3 regions of the Burkholderia sp. AW33-5 genome follow, and region 2 is predicted to be linked to each of the others. Evidence: predicted binding sites of a transcription regulator. Region 2 holds the regulator's gene; each other region holds the start of a gene.
What was found. The regulator LexA, encoded in region 2, represses DNA repair genes until DNA is damaged. The targets are predictions, from matches to a motif close to ACTGTATNNNNATACAGT.

Region 1 (6,839 bases), on a different contig from region 2:
GTGCTGCCGCACCTGCGCGACGGCTCGCTGGTCGAGGTGCTGCCCGACTGCAATCCGAAGCCCAAGCCGATCTCGATCGTGTATCCGCACAACCGGCATCTGTCGCAGAAGGTGCGCGTGTTCGCGGACTGGATCGCGGAGCTGTTCGAGTCGACGCCGGCGCTGGAGGGCGGGGAGAACTGGCGGAAGGTGCGGGCGGAGGTGCCCGACGCGCAGCGCGGGGCGGTGGTGGCATGACGCGCGGGACGCACGCCTGACGGACAGGCGGCGCGCGAATCCGCGCCCGCCTGGATGAAGCAATGAAAAAAGCCGCTGATCCTTTCGGAACAGCGGCTTTTCGCATTTGGTGGCGAATCAGGGACTCGAACCCCGGACCTGCGGATTATGATTCCGTCGCTCTAACCGACTGAGCTAATTCGCCGAAGACTTGAATTATGTAGATGTGCCGCCGGGCTGTCAACACCTTTTTTCACTTTCCTGAAAAAAGGTGCCGGCGGCCGGCGCCGGCACGGGTTGCGGGCGGGGTGCCGCCCGCGCCCGACCTCAATCCTGCGCGTAGATGTTCGAGTTCTTCGTGTCCTTGACGAACAGCAGACCGATCACGAACGTGACCAGCGCGATCACGATCGGATACCAGAGCCCCGAATAGATGTCGCCCTTCGCCGCGACGATCGCGAACGCGGTCGCCGGCAGGAAGCCGCCGAACCAGCCGTTGCCGATGTGATACGGCAGCGACATCGACGTGTAGCGGATGCGCGTCGGGAACATCTCGACCAGCATCGCCGCGATCGGGCCGTAGACCATCGTCACGTAGATCACGAGGATCGTCAGGATCACGATCGTCATCGGCCAGTTGAGCTGCGACGGGTCGGCCTTCGCCGGGTAGCCGGCCGCCTTCAGCGTCGACGCGAGCGTCTTGTCGAACGCCGCGCCCTGCGCCTTCGCATCGGCCGCCTTGCCGTCATACGCGGGGATCACCGCATCGCCGACCTTGATCTGCGCGGTCGCGCCAGCCGGCGCCGCGACGTTCTCGTAGTTCAGGCCGGCCTTCGCGAGCGCGCTCTTCACGATGTCGCACGAGCTCGTGAACTTCGACGTGCCCACCGGGTTGAACTGGAACGAGCAGGTGGCCGGATCGGCGAGGACCGTGATCGGCGCCTTCTGCGTCGCGAGTTCGAGCTGCGGGTTCGCGTAGTGCGTGAGCGCCTTGAACAGCGGGAAGTAGGTGAGCGCCGCGATCAGGCAGCCCGCGAGGATGATTGGCTTGCGGCCGATCTTGTCCGACAGCGACCCGAAGAACAGGAAGAACGGCGTGCCGATCAGGAGCGCGATCGCGATCAGGATGTTCGCGCTGGCACCGTCGACCTTCAGCGTCTGCGTGAGGAAGAACAGGGCGTAGAACTGGCCCGTGTACCACACGACGGCCTGGCCGGCGGTCAGGCCGACGAGCGCGAGGATCACGATCTTCAGGTTCTTCCACTGGCCGAACGCTTCGGTCAGCGGTGCCTTCGACGTCTTGCCTTCCGCCTTGATGCGCAGGAACACCGGCGATTCGTTCAGCTGCAACCGGATCCACACCGACACCGCGAGCAGCAGGATCGACGCGACGAACGGCACGCGCCAGCCCCAGTTGCCGAACGCTTCCTCGCCGATGAACGTGCGCACGCCGAGGATCACGAGCAGCGACAGGAACAGGCCGAGCGTCGCGGTCGTCTGGATCCATGCGGTATAGAAGCCGCGACGGTTCGCCGGTGCATGCTCGGCGACGTAGGTCGCCGCGCCGCCGTACTCGCCGCCGAGCGCGAGGCCCTGCAGCAGCCGCATCGCGATGAAGATCACCGGCGCCGCGATGCCGATCGATGCGTAGCCGGGCAGGAAGCCGACCACGAAGGTCGAGATGCCCATGATCACGATCGTCACGAGGAACGTGTGCTTGCGGCCGACGAGGTCGCCGAGCCGGCCGAACACGATCGCGCCGAACGGACGCACGGCGAAGCCCGCCGCGAAGCCGAGCAGCGTGAAGATGAATGCGGCGGTCGGATTGACCCCGGAGAAGAAGCTCTTGCTGATGTAGGCCGCGAGTGATCCGGCCAGATAAAAGTCGTACCACTCGAACACGGTGCCGAGCGACGACGCGAAGATCACCTTCTTCTCTTCGCCCGTCATCGGCGAGTGCGAAATTTGCTCGCCTAACGTTGCCATGAATCGTCTCCAAGTCCCTTGATATAGATATGCGGCCACCTTGGGTGGGCGGGCCTGTCGACGATTATTGGCACGGAAACTTACGGCGCACTGACTCGCGGGCACAAAACGACTGCGCGTTAACCCGCGCCGAATCGGTCGTTTCGCGCTCCGATCCTGTCGCAATCGGGGTTAAAGCGCCGGTTTCGATGCGATCGCGGCGCGGTACGGACCCGCGCGTATCAGGATTGATCCGGCGCGGTGTCCGACAGCGGCAGGCTGATGCGCACGAGCGTGCCCGCGAGGCGCGGCGCGCTTTGGTATACGTGATCGTCGAGCGTGAGCGTGCCGCCGTGCTGGGCGGCGATCTCGCGCACGATCGCGAGCCCGAGGCCGCTGCCGTCGCCTTCGCGGCCGAGGATCCGGTAGAAGCGTTCGACCACGCGGTCGCGTTCCGCGGCCGGGATGCCGGGCCCGGTGTCCTCGACTTCGAGATGCACGCGCCGCGCCGCACGCTCGGCCCGCACGCGCACGGTGATGCGGCCGCCTTCGGGCGTGTAGCGGATGGCGTTGTCGACCAGGTTGCCGAGCATCTCGCGCAGCATCACGGGATTGCCGTCGACCTCGAGCGGCGCGTCGTCATCCGGGCCTTCGTAGCCGAGGTCCATGCGCTTCGCGAGCGCGGCCTGCACCCAGTCGCGCACCGTGCGGCGTGCAAGCGCGGCGATCTCGACCGGCTCGAACGTCAGCCCGCTCGCGCGGTTCTCGGCGCGCGCGAGCGCGAGCAGTTGCGTGACGAGCCGCGCGGCCTGCTCGGAACTCGTCGCGATCTGTTCGAGCGAACGCTGCACGTCGGGCGGCACGGGGTGGCGCAACGCGAATTCGGCCTGCGTGCGCAGCCCCGCGAGCGGCGTTTTCATCTGGTGCGCGGCGTCGGCGATGAAGCGCTTCTGCAGGGCCATGTTCTGTTCGAGGCGCGCGAGCAGGTCGTTGAACGACGTGACGAGCGGCTCGATCTCGGGCGGCGCGCGCTGCGCCTCGACGGGCGACAGGTCGTCGGGACGCCGTGCGCGGATGTGCGCCTGCAGCGCGTTGAGCGGCGCGAGCCCGCGCGACAGCCCGAACCAGACGAGCAGGATCGCGAGCGGCAGGATCACGAACTGCGGCAGGATCACGCCCTTGATGATGTCGTTCGCGAGCGCGTTGCGCTTGTCGAGTGTCTCGCCGACCTGCACGAGCACGGGCTGCGTGCCGTTCGACTCGGGCAGCGCGACGGTCGTATACGCGACGCGCACGTCGTTGCCGCGCAGCAGGTCGTCGCGGAACACGACGACGCCCGGCGGCGGGCGGTCCTCGTCGCGCGGCAGCGGCATGTCGGCCTCGCCCGCGACCAGCTCGCCGCGCGTGCCGAGCACCTGGAAGTACACGCTGTCGACGTTGTCCGCGCGCAGGAAGTCGCGCGTCTGCTGCGGCAGGGTCAGCTCGGCGACGCCGTTGACCGGATGGATCTGCCGCGCGAGCACGTACGCGTTGGTCTCGAGCGCGCGGTCGAACGGGCCGTTCGCGATCGTCTTCGCGACGAGATAGGTGACGGCGATGCTCATCGGCCACAGCAGCAGGAGCGGCGCGAGCATCCAGTCGAGGATTTCGCCGAACAGCGAGCGCGGCCGCGCGGCCTCGGGCGTGTCGGTTTCGTCGGGCGGCGCGAACGGGTTCTCATAGCGCGCGTCGCGCGCGGCGTCGGCGGCGGACGGTTGATCGCCGGTCGAATGGCGGGAATGGGCCGGCGTGGCCATCGCGGCGACGGCCGGGTTCAGCGCAGCGGCGTGCCGGCCGCCGCGGACTGGGGCGCGGGCGAGTCGGCCGGCGCCGCGGGCGCGACTTTCTCGAGGCAGTAGCCGAGGCCGCGCACGGTGGAAATCCGAACGCCGCTCGGCTCGATCTTCTTGCGCAGCCGGTGGACGTACACTTCGATCGCGTTGTTGCTGACTTCCTCGCCCCATTCGCACAGATGGTCGACGAGCTGCTCCTTCGACACGAGCCGGCCGATGCGCTGCAGCAGCACTTCGAGCAGCCCGAGCTCGCGCGCGGACAGATCGAGCACGCGGTCGTTCGCATATGCGATACGGCCGACCTGGTCGAACGCGAGCGAGCCGTGGCGCACGACGGTCGGGCCGCCGCCCGCCCCGCGCCGGGTCAGCGCGCGCACGCGCGCCTCGAGCTCGTTGAGCGCGAACGGCTTGGCCATGTAGTCGTCCGCGCCGAGGTCGAGCCCCTTCACGCGCTCGTCGACGCTGTCGGCGGCGGTCAGGATCAGCACGGGGAGATTGGAATTGCGCGCGCGCAGGCGCTTCAGCACGTCGAGCCCGGACATCTTGGGCAGCCCGAGATCGAGGATCAGCAGGTCGAAGGACTGCATCGACAGCGCGGTATCGGCCTCGACGCCGCTCTTCACGTGGTCGACGGCATAGCCCGATTGGCGGAGTGACCGGGTGAGGCCGTCCGCGAGTATGCTGTCGTCTTCGGCGATGAGAATTCGCATGTTGCTGACCGATGGCCGGCGGGGCGTTCGCGCCGGCGCGGCTGTCTCCGAAGTTATCCGTGTACAACGCAGCCTGCATTGCGGGCTTGCATAAAACACTGTTTTTTTATACAGTGTCTGCATTCGTGGGCAGCGCTTGAAAGCGGGCGCGCCTCTGACAGACGCTGCTCATCATAGCAAAGGACGATTCATGGAAGATAGCAAGAAGGGCTCCGGGATGACCGCCGAGAAGAGCAAGGCGCTGGCGGCCGCACTCGCGCAGATCGAGAAGCAGTTCGGCAAGGGATCGATCATGCGGATGGGCGACGGCGAAGCGGCCGAAGACATCCAGGTCGTCTCCACGGGCTCGCTGGGTCTCGATATCGCGCTCGGCGTCGGCGGCCTGCCGCGCGGCCGGGTGGTCGAGATCTACGGTCCGGAATCGTCCGGTAAAACCACGCTCACGCTGCAGGTCATCGCCGAACTGCAGAAGCTGGGCGGCACGGCAGCCTTCATCGACGCCGAGCACGCGCTCGACGTTCAATATGCGGCGAAGCTCGGCGTGAACGTGCCGGAACTGCTGATCTCGCAGCCGGACACCGGCGAGCAGGCGCTCGAAATCACCGACGCGCTGGTGCGCTCGGGTTCGATCGACATGATCGTCATCGACTCGGTCGCGGCGCTCGTGCCGAAGGCCGAAATCGAAGGCGAGATGGGCGATTCGCTGCCGGGCCTGCAGGCTCGCCTGATGTCGCAGGCACTGCGCAAGCTGACGGGCACGATCAAGCGCACGAACTGCCTCGTGATCTTCATCAACCAGATCCGGATGAAGATCGGCGTGATGTTCGGCAACCCGGAAACCACGACGGGCGGCAACGCGCTCAAGTTCTACTCGTCGGTGCGTCTGGATATCCGCCGCATCGGTTCGATCAAGAAGAACGACGAGGTGATCGGCAACGAAACCCGCGTGAAGGTCGTCAAGAACAAGGTGTCGCCGCCGTTCCGCGAGGCGATCTTCGACATCCTGTACGGCGAGGGCATTTCGCGTCAGGGCGAGATCATCGATCTCGGCGTGCAGGCGAAGATCGTCGACAAGGCAGGCGCCTGGTACAGCTACAACGGCGAGAAGATCGGCCAGGGCAAGGACAACGCGCGTGAATTCCTGCGCGAGAATCCGGAAATCGCGCGCGAGATCGAAAACCGCATTCGTGAGTCGCTCGGCGTTGCCGCCATGCCGGATGGTGCAGGGCTCGACGAAGCCGAGGCGATGGACGAAGAAGAGTGATGGTCGGGCGCCGAGGTCAGGCTGGCGAACCGGAACCGAGCGACGCGCCCGACACGGCGGGTCGCTCCGGCCGGCAAGCCGAATCCTCGGGGGCCAACCGGCGGAGCGCGGGCAGTCGTGCCGCGAACCGCACCGCGACGAGGGCATCCGAGGATGCCCTCGTTTCGTTTGAGATGATCGCGCCGGTCGATCCGTTCGACGACGACGAATCGTTCGACGCGCACGACCGGTCGCGCCGTCGCGTGTCCGGTGTCAGCTTTCCGGGCGAGCGCGCGGCCGATGCGTCTGCGTCGGTCAAGGAAGATGTGTATACGCGCAGTAGCCAGCATCCGCGTCGCACGCGCAGTGCGTCCGGCGGTTCCGCCGGCACTGCTTCAGACGACGCATCCGGTGCCGCCGAGCGCAAGTCGTCGAAACCGCCGCGTTCGCTGAAGGGCCGCGCGCTCGGCTATTTGTCCCGGCGCGAGTACAGCCGGGCCGAACTCGCGCGCAAGCTCGCACCGTACGTCGGCGAGGACGAATCCATCGAGCCGGTGCTCGATGCACTGGAAAAGGAAGGCTGGCTGTCCGACGCACGCTTTGCCGAGAGCCTCGTGCATCGCCGCGCATCGCGCGTCGGCGTCGCGCGCATCGTCAGCGAACTGAAGCGTCATGCGGTCGGCGACAGTCTCGTCGAGGAAGTGAATGCGCAATTGCGCGAGACCGAGTGGGCACGCGCGCAGGCCGTCTGGCGCAAGAAATTCGGTGCACTGCCGCAAACGCCCGCCGAGCGCGCGAAGCAGGCGCGCTTCCTTGCCGCGCGCGGCTTCTCGAGCTCGACCATCGTGAAGTTGCTGAAGGTCGGCGACGATT
Region 2 (6,839 bases):
ACGGACGGTAATACCCATTCTGGTTGCCTCTTTACGATTTCGACGAAATGGCGGCGACGGGGCCGGCATGAGCGGGAACGTCATCGCGTGCGCCGGCCAGTTCGGCGGCGAGGTGACGTTCGGCGAGCAGCTTCAGCGCGAGCGTGACGAGCGCGAGCAGCGCCAACACCGACGCCACCGCGAACGCCGCCGCGAAGTTGTATTCGTTGTACAGGATCTCGACGTGCAGCGGCATCGTGTCGGTCACGCCGCGGATGTGGCCGGACACGACCGACACCGCACCGAACTCGCCCATCGCACGCGCATTGCACAGGATCACGCCGTACAGCAGGCCCCACTTCACGTTCGGCAGCGTCACGCGCCGGAAGATCTGCCAGCCCGATGCGCCGAGCACGCGCGCGGCCTCTTCCTCGTCGGTGCCCTGCGCCTGCATCAGCGGAATCAGCTCGCGCGCGACGAACGGAAACGTGACGAAGATCGTCGCGAGCACGATGCCCGGCACCGCGAAGATGATCTGCACGTCGTGGTTCTGCAGCCACGGCCCGAGCCAGCCCTGCGCGCCGAACAGCAGCACGTAGACGAGGCCCGAGATCACCGGCGACACGGAGAACGGCAGGTCGATCAGCGTGGTCAGCAACGCCTTGCCGCGGAATTCGAACTTCGCGATCGCCCACGATGCGCACACGCCGAACACGAGGTTCAACGGCACCGCGATCACGGCGACGGTCAACGTCAGCTTGATTGCCGACCATGCGTCGGGATCGGCGAGCGATTCGAGATAGAAGCCGACGCCCTTGCGCAGCGCCTCGAAGAACACCGCGGCGAGCGGTACGACGAGGAAGAACGCAAGGAACGTCAGCGAGACGCCGATCAGCAGCCAGCGCACGGCGCGCGGCTCGCTGACGGGGTCGGGCTGCTTCGCGGCGCGCACGCGCGCGACGGACGGGCCGTTCAGCACGGCGTTGGACTCCTGGGTCATTGCTGGCCTCCTGCTGCTGCGGCAACGGTGACGGTCGCCGGCGCGGGGCCGCTCGCGCCCTTGCTCGTGCGGCGCTGCAGATACCACTGCAGCGAGTTGATCAACAGCAGCATCAGGAACGACACGACCAGCATCACGACCGCCAGCGCGGTCGCGCCCGCATAGTCGTACTGCTCGAGCTTCGTGATGATCAGCAGCGACGTGATCTCGGATTTCATCGGCACGTTGCCGGCGATGAAGATGACCGAGCCGTACTCGCCAAGCGCGCGCGCGAACGCCAGCGCGAAGCCGGTGAGCAGCGCCGGCAGCACGGCCGGCAGCACGACGCGGCGGAACGTCAGCCAGCGCGATGCGCCGAGGCATGCGGCGGCCTCTTCCTGCTCGCGCTCGAAATCCTCGAGCACCGGCTGCACGGTGCGCACGACGAACGGCAGCCCGATGAAGGTCAGCGCCACCAGCACGCCGACCGGCGTGAACGCGATCTTGATGCCGAACGGCGCGAGATACTGGCCGACCCAGCCGTTGGTCGCATAGACGGCCGCGAGCGAGATGCCGGCGACCGACGTCGGCAGCGCGAACGGCAGATCCACGATCGCGTCGACGAGGCGCTTGAACGGGAACGTGTAGCGCACCAGCACCCACGCGACGAGAAAGCCGAACACGGCGTTGATCAATGCGCCGCCGAGCGCGGCGGAGAACGTCAGCCGGTACGACGCGAGCACGCGCGGCGACGCAACGGCGGTGACGAACTGGTCCCACGACAGCGTCGCGGTCTTCAGGAACGTGGCGGCGAGCGGAATCAGCACCACGAGGCTCAAATAGGCCACCGTGATGCCGAGCGTCACGCCGAAACCGGGCAGCGCGCTCGGCTTGCGAAAGGTGTACGTCGTCATCGGATGCTCTTGCTGGGTCGTTGCTGCTCATGGGTCCGACGCAAACGCCGACGCGGGGAGTCGCGCCGGCGGGCCGTCGGGGATGCGGCGCGCTCTCGTGGCGCGCCGCTGTCGTTATGGTTTGTTACTGCGTGGCGTTACTGCGGCTTGTAGATCGAGTCGAACACGCCGCCGTCCGCAAAATGCGTCTTCTGCGCATTCGTCCAGCCGCCGAACGTGTCGTCGACCGTGTACAGCTTCAGCTTCGGGAACTGCTTCGTCAGCTCCGCCGGCACGTTCTTCGAGCGCGGGCGGTAGTAGTTGCGCGCCGCGATTTCCTGGCCCTGCGGGCTGTACAGGAAATTCAGGTAGGCCTCGGCCAGCTTGCGCGTGCCCTTCTTGTCCACCACCTTGTCGACCACCGCGACGGGCGGTTCGGCCAGGATGCTCGCCGACGGCACGACGATCTCGAACTTGTCCGTGCCGAATTCCTTGATCGACAGGAACGCCTCGTTCTCCCACGCGATCAGCACGTCGCCGATCCCGCGCTGCACGAAGCTCGTCGTCGCGCCGCGCGCGCCCGAGTCGAGCACGCCCGCGTTCTTGTAGAGCTTCGTCACGAACTCCTTCGCGCTCTGCTCGTTGCCGCCCGGCTTGTGAACGGCGTATGCCCATGCGGCCAGATAATTCCAGCGCGCGCCGCCCGACGTCTTCGGGTTCGGCGTGACGATCGAGATGCCCGGCTTGGTCAAGTCGTCCCAGTCCTTGATCCCTTTCGGGTTGCCCTTGCGCACCAGGAACACGATCGTCGACGTGTACGGCGATGCGTTGTCCGGCAGGCGCTTCTGCCAGTCCTTGTTGACGAGCCCCTTGTTGGCGATCGCGTCGATGTCGTAGGCGAGCGCCAGCGTCACGACGTCGGCCTGCAGGCCGTCGAGCACCGAGCGCGCCTGCGCGCCCGAGCCGCCGTGCGACTGCTTGAAGTTGACCGTCTCGCCCGTCTTCGCCTTCCACGCCTTGCCGAACGCCTGGTTGAAGTCCTGATACAGCTCGCGCGTCGGGTCGTAGGACACGTTCAGGAACGTCGTATCGGCCTGGGCGTGCGTCGCCACGCCCAGCGCTGCCGCCGCGCCCAGCGCGAGTGTTGCGATCAGGCGGCCCACTCCGCCCACCAGCCCCGTATTGCGCTTCGCCATCCTTGGTTCTCCAGTGTTGTCGGTCTTGCGATGTCGAGCCAGTCTAGCGAACGGGTTACATGATTAAAAATAATCGTTCCTCATTTTTTAATACTCAAAAGTGCTAACGCAGACGGGACGGACGGTTGCGGCGGACAAACCGGCGTCCGGGCGTCGCGAAATCGCGTCGGAACCGGCGCGATCGCGTCGAACCTCAAGTAACACTTGAAATTCGCGAAGTACTGTATAAAAATACAGCTCACTGTCTATCCATACAGTTCAGCCATGACCAAACTCACCGCCCGTCAGCAGCAAGTGTTCGACTTGATCCGCCGCGCGATCGAGCGCTCCGGTTTCCCGCCCACGCGCGCCGAGATTGCGGCAGAGCTGGGTTTCAGCTCGCCGAACGCGGCCGAGGAACACCTCCGTGCGCTTGCGCGCAAGGGTGTGATCGAGCTGGCCGCCGGCGCGTCACGCGGCATCCGCCTGCTCGGCATCGACGACGCCCCGCACCAGTTCACGCTGCCGCACGCCGGCCTGATGCAACTGTCGCTGCCCCTCGTCGGCCGCGTGGCGGCCGGTAGCCCGATCCTCGCGCAGGAGCACATCTCGCAGCATTACGCGTGCGATCCCGCGCTGTTCACCAGCAAGCCCGATTACCTGCTGAAGGTGCGCGGTCTGTCGATGCGCGACGCCGGCATTCTCGACGGCGACCTGCTCGCCGTGCAGAAGCGCACGGAAGCGAAGGACGGCCAGATCATCGTCGCGCGCCTCGGCGACGACGTCACGGTCAAGCGCCTGATGCGCCGGCCCGGCGGCCTCGAGCTGATCGCGGAGAACCCGGATTACGAAAACATCTTCGTCAAGGCCGGCAGCGCGGAATTCGCGCTGGAAGGCATCGCCGTCGGGCTGATCCGCTCGGGCGAACTCTGACAATCGGTCTCGCTGAGGAGAACATCATGGAACGCCTTTCCCGTCTGCTGCCTTTCCGTCAATTCGGCCGCCTGCGTCACCTGCGCGGCCGCACGCCCTGCGCGCCGCTGTCCGCCGCGGCGCCCGTGGTGAGCCAAGAAGTCGCAGTTGAACGGCAGGCGTCGCTGCTGCCGTCAGCGCTTCCCGCGTTCGCGCGGGTTTCGCTGAACGCCGGCCTGAATCACGCGGAGCCGGCGCGCCGTGCGCCCGTGCGCGTCTATCACGGCCGGTCGCGCCTGATCATGGTCGGGACGATCGATGCCGTGTGCCGGATGATCGATCGCTGCATCGCCGAGGAACGATCGGCCACGCACGGCGGTCTCTGATTGCGGAACCTGTCCGCACCGGAGGCATCGTGACTGGATCTTCGGGCCGCGCGCGGCGGCTCAAGCCATTGCTGATCGTCGTGCTGGCCGTCGCCGTCCTGATGGCGATCGGTTACGCGTACGCATCGCCGTACGTCGCGCTCGGTCGCCTGAAATCGGCGATCGACGCGCGCGATGCGCAAGCGGTCAGCGAATATGTCGATTTCCCGTCGCTACGCATCAGCCTGAAGCAGCAGGTGACGGAAGAGTTGATGCGCCGGATCGACGCGGTGAAGAAGGACAATCCGTTCGCGGTGATTGGCGCGCTGATCGGATCCGCGTTGATCGGCCCGCTGGTCGATGCCTATGCGACACCGGAGGGTGTAGCGGCGCTGATGAGCGGCATTTCCCCGTGCGGCAATCCGGGCGAACGGCCGCCCGAATGGTCGGGCCCGCCGTCAGGCGCTGCGCCTGGCAACGCACCGGCCGCGCCGCCGGTCAATCCGTCGAACGCACCCGCGCCGAGCAGCAATGCGCCCGCGTCGGCCGCAGCTTCGCCCGCCATCGCGCCCGCACCCGCCTCCGGGGAGGCGGGTCATCCGCAGCAAGCGAGCGCCGGCTACCGGAATATCGATGAATTTGTCGTGACCTACCAGCGCAGCGCCGACGGCACGCGCTATGCGGCGATCTTCCACCGCTTCGGCTTGTTCTCGTGGAAGCTGTCGGCGATCGACCTGCACGCCTGAGCGGCCGCACTCGGCGTAGCTGCCGCTAGCGGCACGGCGCGCGACCGGCCCGAATCGCAGCACGACCCGGCCGGTCTCACGATCATTGCATCACTTGCCGCTCGCGGTGGCCGCTTCGCGTTCGCGTGCGATCTCGGCCTTTTGCTCTTCCGCCGACGAACATGCGACCAGAATGCTGCAGTTCACGCGATCGAGCAGTTGCGTGTTGCCCGACCCCATCCACCATCTCGACAACCCGCTACGGCACCGATGGCCGACGACGACGAGGTCGGCCTTCAATTCTGTCGCAAGATTCGCGATTTCGTCGATCGGATAGCCGAATGCGAAATGGCCTTCCGCCTGAACGCCGCGCTCGCGCAGCCAGTTCACGCCTTCCTGCAGGATCTCGCGCGCGGTTTCCTCGAAGCGGCCGCACGCGACGTCGGTCAGCAGCCCGGCGCTTTGCGCGATGCTCGAGCGCATGTCGACGACCGACAACAAATGCGTTTCCGCCTTCAGGTCCAGCGCGAGATTGGCGCCGCACCGCAACGCCTTGCGTCCTTCGAGCGTGCCGTCGTAGCACAGCAGAATCTTGTTGTAGCTAGCCATGAAACCTCCCTGTCGCGACTACGTACCCTATGTACTCATCATGGTGCGCCGCAATTCCGGACGCAAGGGATGGAAAACGCTGATTCGCCACGCGGGGCGCGTCGGCGATGATGCGGTGCACGATCCGTGCGCGCATGCACCGTGCCGCGCGGGGCCGCCCTGAAGAGACGCAGCCGATGCACTAGAATGGCCCGTTCGTGCCGTCGACGTGCGTTCGTCTCGGTCATGCCCATGTGACACGCATTCATCCGATCCGTTCGCCGGCCGGCGTGCCCGACCGACCGGCCGCGAAACGCGTCCGCGTCCGCTGATTACAACGACAACCTGCCCATGTCCGTTGCACCGATCGATTTCCGGAACGTCGAAAAGCGCTATGGCGACAAGCTTGTCGTCAATGACCTGTCCTTCCACGTGCAGGCCGGCGAATGCTATGGCCTGCTCGGGCCGAACGGCGCCGGCAAGACCACCACGCTGAAGATGCTGCTCGGCCTCGCGTATCCCGACGCCGGCACCATTTCACTCTGCGGCGAGCCGGTTCCGTCACGCGCGCGCCATGCGCGCCAGCGCGTCGGCGTCGTCCCGCAGTTCGACAACCTCGACCCCGACTTCACGGTCCGCGAGAACCTGCTCGTGTTCAGCCGCTATTTCGGCATGTCGGCACACGCCGCACGCGCGCTCGTGCAACCGCTGCTCGAATTCGCGAAGCTGGAAAACAAGGCCGATGCGAAGGTCGGCGAATTGTCGGGCGGCATGAAGCGCCGTCTGACGCTCGCACGCGCGCTCGTCAACGATCCCGACGTGCTGGTGCTCGACGAGCCGACGACGGGCCTCGATCCGCAGGCGCGGCACCTGATGTGGGAGCGGTTGCGGTCGCTGCTCGCGCGCGGCAAGACGATCCTGATCACCACGCATTTCATGGAGGAAGCCGAGCGCCTGTGCGACCGGCTGTGCGTGATCGAGGAAGGCCGCAAGATCGCCGAAGGCGCGCCGCACGCGCTGATCGAATCGGAGATCGGCTGCGACGTGATCGAGATCTACGGGCCGGAGCCGATCGCGCTGCGCGACGAACTGGCGCCGTTCGCGAAACACACCGAGATCAGCGGTGAGACGCTGTTCTGCTACGTGACCGATCCCGAGCCGCTCAGTGCGCGACTCAAGGGTCGCACGGGATTGCGTTATCTGCATCGTCCGGCCAATCTGGA
Region 3 (6,839 bases), on a different contig from region 2:
CAACTACGGCGACCTCGGCCGGCAGACCGGCAAGGTCGTCGCGCGCATCCTGAAGGGCGAGAAGCCGGGCGCGATCGCGTCGGAGACGAGCAGCAACCTCGAATTGTTCGCGAACACGGGCGCGGCCGCGAAGCAGGGCGTGACGCTGTCGCCGGATCTGCTCAAGGAAGCGAAGACGGTCATCAAGTAAGCCGCGGCCCGAGCGCCGCGCTTGCAGGCCCGATCCGGGCCTGAACGAAACCGCCGGGCGGGCGGCTCCCACCCGGGGCCGCGCGTCCGCTTCGCCCGGCCGGGCACGTCCGGCCGGGAAGCAACAGGATTTCCCCATCATGTCTCTGTTCTCGTTTCTGGGCGCGCTGGAGATCGGCCTGATCTTCAGTCTCGTCGCCCTCGGGGTGCTGATTTCATTCCGCATCCTCAACTTCCCCGACCTGACCGTCGACGGCAGCTTTCCGCTCGGCGGCGCCGTCGCCGCGACGCTGATTTCCGCCGGCCACGACCCGTTCACGTCGACGGTGATCGCGATCGTCGCGGGCGCGCTGGCCGGCTTCGTCACCGGCTGGCTCAACGTGCGCCTGAAGATCATGGACCTGCTCGCCAGCATCCTGATGATGATCGCGCTCTACTCGGTGAACCTGCGGATCATGGGTCGTCCGAACGTGCCGCTCATCACCGAGCCGACGATCTTCACCGTGCTGCAGCCCGACTGGATGCCCGACTACGTGCTGCGCCCGGCGCTGCTCGCGATCGTCGTCGTGGTCGCGAAGCTCGGCCTCGACTGGTTCTTCTCGTCGCAGCTCGGCCTCGCGATGCGCGCGACCGGCGCGAACCCGCGGATGGCGCGCGCGCAGGGCATCGCGACGGGCCGCGCGACGCTCGCCGGGATGGCGCTGTCGAACGCGCTCGTCGCGCTCGCCGGTGCGCTGTTCGCGCAGACGCAGGGCGGCGCCGACATCTCGATGGGGATCGGCACGATCGTGATCGGGCTGGCCGCGGTGATCATCGGCGAGACGCTGCTGCCCGCGCGCCGGCTCGTGCTGACGACGCTCGCCGTCGTGCTCGGCGCGATCGTCTACCGCTTCTTCATCGCGCTTGCGCTGAACAGCGAATTCATCGGCCTGAAGGCGCAGGACCTGAACCTCGTGACGGCCGCGCTCGTCACGATCGCGCTGGTGCTGCCGGCGACGCGCAAGAAGCTGTTCGCGCGCAAGAACGGAGGGGCCTGACATGCTGTCCGCACACGACCTGAAACTCACGTTCAACCCCGGCACGCCGATCGAGACGCGCGCGTTGCGCGGGCTGTCGCTCGAGATTCCCGACGGCCAGTTCGTCGCGGTGATCGGCTCGAACGGCGCCGGCAAGTCGACTTTCCTCAACGCGATCAGCGGCGACCAGCGCGTCGATGCGGGACGCATCGCGATCGACGGCACGGACGTCACGCGCCAGCCGGCGTGGGACCGCGCGCACCTCGTCGCGCGCGTGTTCCAGGATCCGATGGCCGGCACCTGCGAGGCGCTGACGATCGAGGAAAACATGGCGCTCGCGATGGCGCGCGGCGCCCGGCGCGGCTTTCGCGCGGCGCTCGACCGGCCGTCGCGCGAGCTGTTCCGCGACAAGCTGCGTCTGTTGAACCTCGGGCTTGAAAACCGGCTGACCGATCGGATCGGGCTGCTGTCGGGCGGTCAGCGGCAGGCGGTGAGCCTGTTGATGGCGTCACTGCGGCCGTCGCGGATCCTGCTGCTCGACGAGCACACGGCCGCGCTCGACCCGAAGACGGCCGCGTTCGTGCTGGAGCTGACCGCGCGCATCGTCGCCGAGAGCAAGCTGACGACGATGATGGTCACGCACAGCATGCGCCAGGCGCTCGACTACGGCGACCGCACGGTGATGCTGCACCAGGGGCAGGTCGTGCTCGACGTGTCGGGCGACCAGCGCCGCGGGCTCGACGTGCCGGACCTGCTGCAGATGTTCGAGAAAGTGCGGCACGAGCAGCTCGACGACGACGCGTTGTTGCTCGGCTGACGCGCGGCGGGCGGGCCGGCGCGGTGCGGGGTGCCGCATCGTGCCGGTTCGCCCGGCGGTTGGCGTGTCGGCCCGGCGATTCGGCGACACGATCCGGCCCGCCCGCTCCGGTGCGGCGTGACATGAACGGTCGCGCTGGATTTCCCGTCGTTTTTCCTCTGACGAAAAACCGGTTTCGCCCCGGTACTGTGCGACGCCCGCGCATTGCCATATACTGTATATCCATACAGTTGTGGGTGGCGTCATGCTCGCATCCTCCATTTCTCCCGAATCCCTTCATCCGTCGCTCTGGCGCGGCTCGCAGCTCGCGCGCGGCGGTTCGCGCACGATCGACACGGGTTTCGCGCCGCTGTCCGCCGAGCTGCCGGGCGGCGGCTGGCCGGTCGGCGGGCTCGTCGAGTTGCTGGCCGCTCAGCCGGGCTGCGGCGAGATGCGGCTGCTCGCGCCCGCGCTCGCGCGCACCGTCAGTGCGCGGCGTCCGCTCGCGCTCGTCGCGCCGCCTCAGTCGCCGCATGCGACGGCGCTCGCCGGTCTCGGCGTGCCGGCCGACGCACTGCTGTGGCTGCGCGCCGGCAGCCGCACGGATGCCTTGTGGGCCGCCGAGCAGGCGCTCAGGACGGGCTGCTGCGGTGCGCTGCTGCTCTGGCAGGACGCGCGGCCCGATGCGCTGCGGCGTCTGCATCTCGCGGCCGCGCGCACCGGCGACACGCTGTTCGTGATGCTGCGCCCGCTGTCGGCCGCGCGGCAGCCGTCGCCGGCCGTGCTGCGCGTCGCGCTGCATCCGGTGCCGGGCGGCGTGTCGCTCGACATCGTCAAGCGCCGCGGGCCCGCGCGCAGCGAGCCGCTCGCGCTCGATTTGCCGTCGCCCATCGTGGAGAGCCGCTATGCGCGTCTTGCTCGGCATCCATCTGCCGCGCCTGCCGCTCGACGTGTGCGCCCCGCCGCCGTCTGACGGCACGGCGGACGACGCAGGCGACGCAGGCTGCGCGGTGCTCGAGCAAGGTGTCGTGCTGATTGCCGATGCGCCCGCGCGCCGGCAGGGCGTGCGCGCGGGCATGAAGCGCGGCGGCGTGCTGACGCTCGCGCCCGACACACGGCTCGTCGAACGCGATCCCGCCCGCGAGGCCGATGCGCTGCGCGCGGTCGCGCTCGCATTGCTGCGCTTCTCGCCGTGCGTCGCGCTCGACGACGAAGCGACGCTGATCGTCGACGTCGGCCCGAGCCTGCGCCTGTTCGGCGGCCTGCCGTCGCTGTGCCGCCAGGTGCGCGCGACGCTCGCGGCGCTCGGTTATGCGGCGCGCCTGTCCGTCGCCCCGACCGGGCGCGGCGCGTGGCTGCTCGCGCGCATGTCGGCGCGTGCGCGCATCCGGCGCCGCGTGGCCGGGCCGGCTTCGCTCGTCCGTACGCTCGATCGTCTGCCGTGCGCGCTGCTGCCCGACGCGCGCGCGTATGCGGGCTGGTTCGACGGCCTCGGCTGCCGCACGCTCGCCGATCTGCGCGGCCTGCCGCGCGCGGGGCTGCAGCGCCGCTGCGGTCCGGCGCTGCTCGCCGCGCTCGATCGCGCGTACGGCGATGCGGTCGAGCCGCTTGCGTGGATGGCGGTGCCGCCCGTGTTCGACGTGCGGCTCGAATTGCCGGAGCGCGTCGAATACGCGGAGGCCGTGCTGTTCGCCGCGCGGCGGCTCGTCGTGCAGCTCTGCGGGTGGCTGGCCGCGCGGCAGCTGTCGCTGGCCGCGATGACGTTCGATCTCGAGCACGAGCGCGGCCGTCAGGCCGTGCCGCCGACACCGCTCGAACTCGCGTTCGCCGCGCCCGTGCGCGACGAGACGCACTTCATGCGGCTGCTCGGCGAGCGGCTCGCGCGCGTCGAATTGCCGGCCGCGGTGATCGCGGTGCGGCTGAAGGCCACGCGCGTCGAATCGGTCGCGCCGCCGGCCGACGATCTTTTTCCCGAGCCGGGCGGCACGCGCGAGACGCGTGCGCGGCTGTTCGAACTGCTGGTCGCGCGGCTCGGCGCGGAGAACGTGCTGCGCGCGGCACCCGTCGCCGATCACCGTCCGGAGGCCGCGAACCGCTGGCTGCCGCTCGATGCGCAAGCGGGCAAGCCGGCCGGCGGGCCGCCCGCCGTGCCGCCGCGCCCCGCGTGGCTGCTGGCCGAGCCGCAGCCGCTCCTGATGCGTGAGAACCGGCCGGTGTTCCATACGCCGCTCAGGATGATGTCGTCGGCCGAGCGGATCGAAGCCGGGTGGTTCGACGGGCAACTGGCCGCACGCGATTACTACGTCGCGCAAGACGAGGTCGGTGCGTGCTACTGGGTGTTCCTGGAGCGCTCGGGAAGCCAGGCCGAGCCGCGCTGGTTCCTGCATGGCTTGTTCGGGTAAGTCGAAATGAGTGCGGAATTCAGCTGGCTGCCCGATTACGCGGAGTTGTTCTGCCGATCGAACTTTTCGTTCCTGCATGGCGCGTCGCATGCGGACGAACTGGTCGAGCGCGCGGCCGAGCTCGGCTATCGCGGGATCGCGATCACCGACGAATGTTCGCTGGCCGGCGCGCCGCGCATGCATGTCGCGGCGCAGGCGCAAGGGCTGCCGCTCGTCATCGGTTCGTATTTCGAAGTCACGCCGGATGAAGTCGCACCGGGTCACGATCCGGGCCCCGGCGCGTTCGGCCTCGTGCTGCTCGCGCAGAACCGCGAGGGTTACGGCAATCTTGCCGAGCTGATCTCGTGGCGGCGGATGGCCGCGCCGAAGGGCACCTACACGTTGACGTCGCGGATGCTGTCGGCCCCGCCCGCGGCGTTTGCGCACCTGCGCGGCATGCCCGATTGCTTCGCGATTCTCGTGCCCGCGTATCCGGTGCGCGCGGACGTGCTCGATGCGCAGGTCGCATGGTTTCGCGCGACCTTCGGCGAACGCGCGCGGCTCGGGCTCGTGCAGCTGCAGCGCGCGCTCGATGGCGCGCAGCGCGAGGAGATTCGCGCGGCCGGCGAGCGGCGCGGCGTGCGTATCGTCGCACTCGGCGACGTGACGATGCACCGGCGCTCGTGCAAGGCATTGCAGGACGTGATGACGGCGATCCGGGTCGGGATGCCGGTTGCCGAGTGCGGGTATGCGCTGGCGCCGAATGCGGAGCAGCACCTGCGTTTGCGGCAGCGGATCGGGCAGTTGTACGCGCCGGACGAAATCGCGGAGACCTGCGCGATTCTCGACGCGTGCGATTTCGACCTCGGCTCGCTGCGCTACGAGTATCCCGACGAGATCGTGCCGCAGGGGCTGACGCCGACGCGCTATCTGGAACAGGAAACCTTCGCGGGGGCGGCGGGGCGTTATCCGCAAGGCATTCCGGAGAAGGTCGAGAGGCAGATCCGCCATGAACTCGACCTGATCGCGAGGCTGAGCTACGAACCGTTCTTCCTGACCGTCTACGACATCGTCAAATACGCGCGCAGCCAGAACATCCTGTGCCAGGGCCGCGGCTCGGCCGCGAACTCGGTCGTCTGCTACTGCCTCGGCATCACCGAGGTCGATCCCGACCAGAGCACGATGCTGTTCGAGCGCTTCATCAGCGAGGAGCGCGGCGAGCCGCCGGACATCGACGTCGACTTCGAGCATCAGCGCCGGGAAGAGGTCATTCAGCATATCTACGAAAAATACGGCAAGGATCGCGCGGCACTCGCGGCGGCGGTCTCGACGTATCGTCCGCGCGGCGTGCTGCGCGAAACCGGCAAGGCGCTCGGCGTCGATCCGATGCTGGTCGACCGCGTCGCGAAGGGGCATCGCTGGTTCGACGGCAGCCGCGACCTGCTGCAGCAATTCGCGACGACCGGGCTCGATCCGGCCACGCCGATCATTCGCGCATGGGCCGAACTCGCGGGGCGCTTGCTCAACTTTCCGCGCCACCTGTCGCAGCATTCGGGCGGCTTCGTGATCAGCCGCGGCAAGCTCACGCGGCTCGTGCCGGTCGAGAACGCGGCGATGGACGGGCGGCGCGTGATCCAGTGGGACAAGGACGATCTCGAGGCGCTCGGGCTGATGAAGGTCGACGTGCTCGCGCTCGGCATGCTGTCGGCGCTGCATCGCGCCTTCGACATGCGCACCGCGTGGCGCGGGCCGCAGGAGGACGGCCAGCCGTTCACGCTGAAGCATATTCCGCAGGATGACGAACCAACCTACGACATGATCTGCCGGGCGGATACGGTCGGCGTATTCCAGATCGAATCGCGTGCGCAGATGTCGATGCTGCCGCGGCTGAGGCCGCGCAACTACTACGATCTCGTCGTCCAGGTGTCGATCGTGCGGCCCGGGCCGATCCAGGGCGGCGCCGTGCATCCGTATCTGAAGCGGCGCAGGATCGTGGCCGGCGAGGAGGAGGGCGAGGTCACGTATCCGAGCGAGGCGCTCAAGGAAGTGCTCGTTCGCACGCTCGGCGTGCCGATCTTCCAGGAGCAGGTGATGCAGATCGCGATCGTCGCGGCGGGCTTCACGCCCGGCGAGGCCGACGAACTGCGCCGCGCGATGGCCGCGTGGAAGCGCAAGGGCAACCTCGAGAAGTATCACGACAAGATCATCGACGGCATGCTCGAACGCGGCTACACGCGCGAATTCGCCGAGCAGATCTTCGAGCAGATCAAGGGTTTCGGCGAATACGGCTTTCCCGAGAGCCACGCGGCCAGCTTCGCGAAACTCGCGTACGCGAGCAGTTGGCTCAAATGCCACGAGCCCGCGATCTTCGTCGCGTCGCTGCTGAACAGCCAGCCGATGGGCTTCTACGCACCCGCGCAGCTCGTGCAGGACGCGAAGCGCCACGGCGTGAAGGTC

Region 1: the regulator LexA is predicted to act here: its motif matches at 4,821-4,838, upstream of recA (recombinase RecA).
Region 3: the regulator LexA is predicted to act here: its motif matches at 2,236-2,253, upstream of imuA (translesion DNA synthesis-associated protein ImuA).

Annotation. Positions count from the first base shown of each region.
Region 1 covers NZ_JBSAXA010000005.1:182,494-189,332, reverse strand. The annotation lists gene ACV22V_RS12485 (LysR family transcriptional regulator) at 1-237, shown strand, start outside; tRNA gene ACV22V_RS12480 (tRNA-Met) at 345-421, opposite strand; gene ACV22V_RS12475 (MFS transporter) at 544-2,202, opposite strand; gene ACV22V_RS12470 (sensor histidine kinase N-terminal domain-containing protein) at 2,424-3,977, opposite strand; gene ACV22V_RS12465 (response regulator transcription factor) at 3,995-4,723, opposite strand; gene recA (recombinase RecA) at 4,914-5,987, shown strand; gene recX (recombination regulator RecX) at 5,987-6,839, shown strand, end outside.
Region 2 covers NZ_JBSAXA010000002.1:702,508-709,346, forward strand. The annotation lists gene ACV22V_RS06630 (sulfate/molybdate ABC transporter ATP-binding protein) at 1-18, opposite strand, end outside; gene cysW (sulfate ABC transporter permease subunit CysW) at 32-979, opposite strand; gene cysT (sulfate ABC transporter permease subunit CysT) at 976-1,872, opposite strand; gene ACV22V_RS06645 (sulfate ABC transporter substrate-binding protein) at 2,010-3,047, opposite strand; gene lexA (transcriptional repressor LexA) at 3,312-3,959, shown strand; gene ACV22V_RS06655 (hypothetical protein) at 3,986-4,324, shown strand; gene ACV22V_RS06660 (DUF2939 domain-containing protein) at 4,354-5,049, shown strand; gene ACV22V_RS06665 (universal stress protein) at 5,140-5,637, opposite strand; gene nodI (nodulation factor ABC transporter ATP-binding protein NodI) at 5,968-6,839, shown strand, end outside.
Region 3 covers NZ_JBSAXA010000006.1:154,189-161,027, forward strand. The annotation lists gene ACV22V_RS13595 (ABC transporter substrate-binding protein) at 1-190, shown strand, start outside; gene ACV22V_RS13600 (ABC transporter permease) at 330-1,226, shown strand; gene ACV22V_RS13605 (ABC transporter ATP-binding protein) at 1,228-2,022, shown strand; gene imuA (translesion DNA synthesis-associated protein ImuA) at 2,267-2,974, shown strand; gene ACV22V_RS13615 (Y-family DNA polymerase) at 2,907-4,403, shown strand; gene ACV22V_RS13620 (error-prone DNA polymerase) at 4,410-6,839, shown strand, end outside.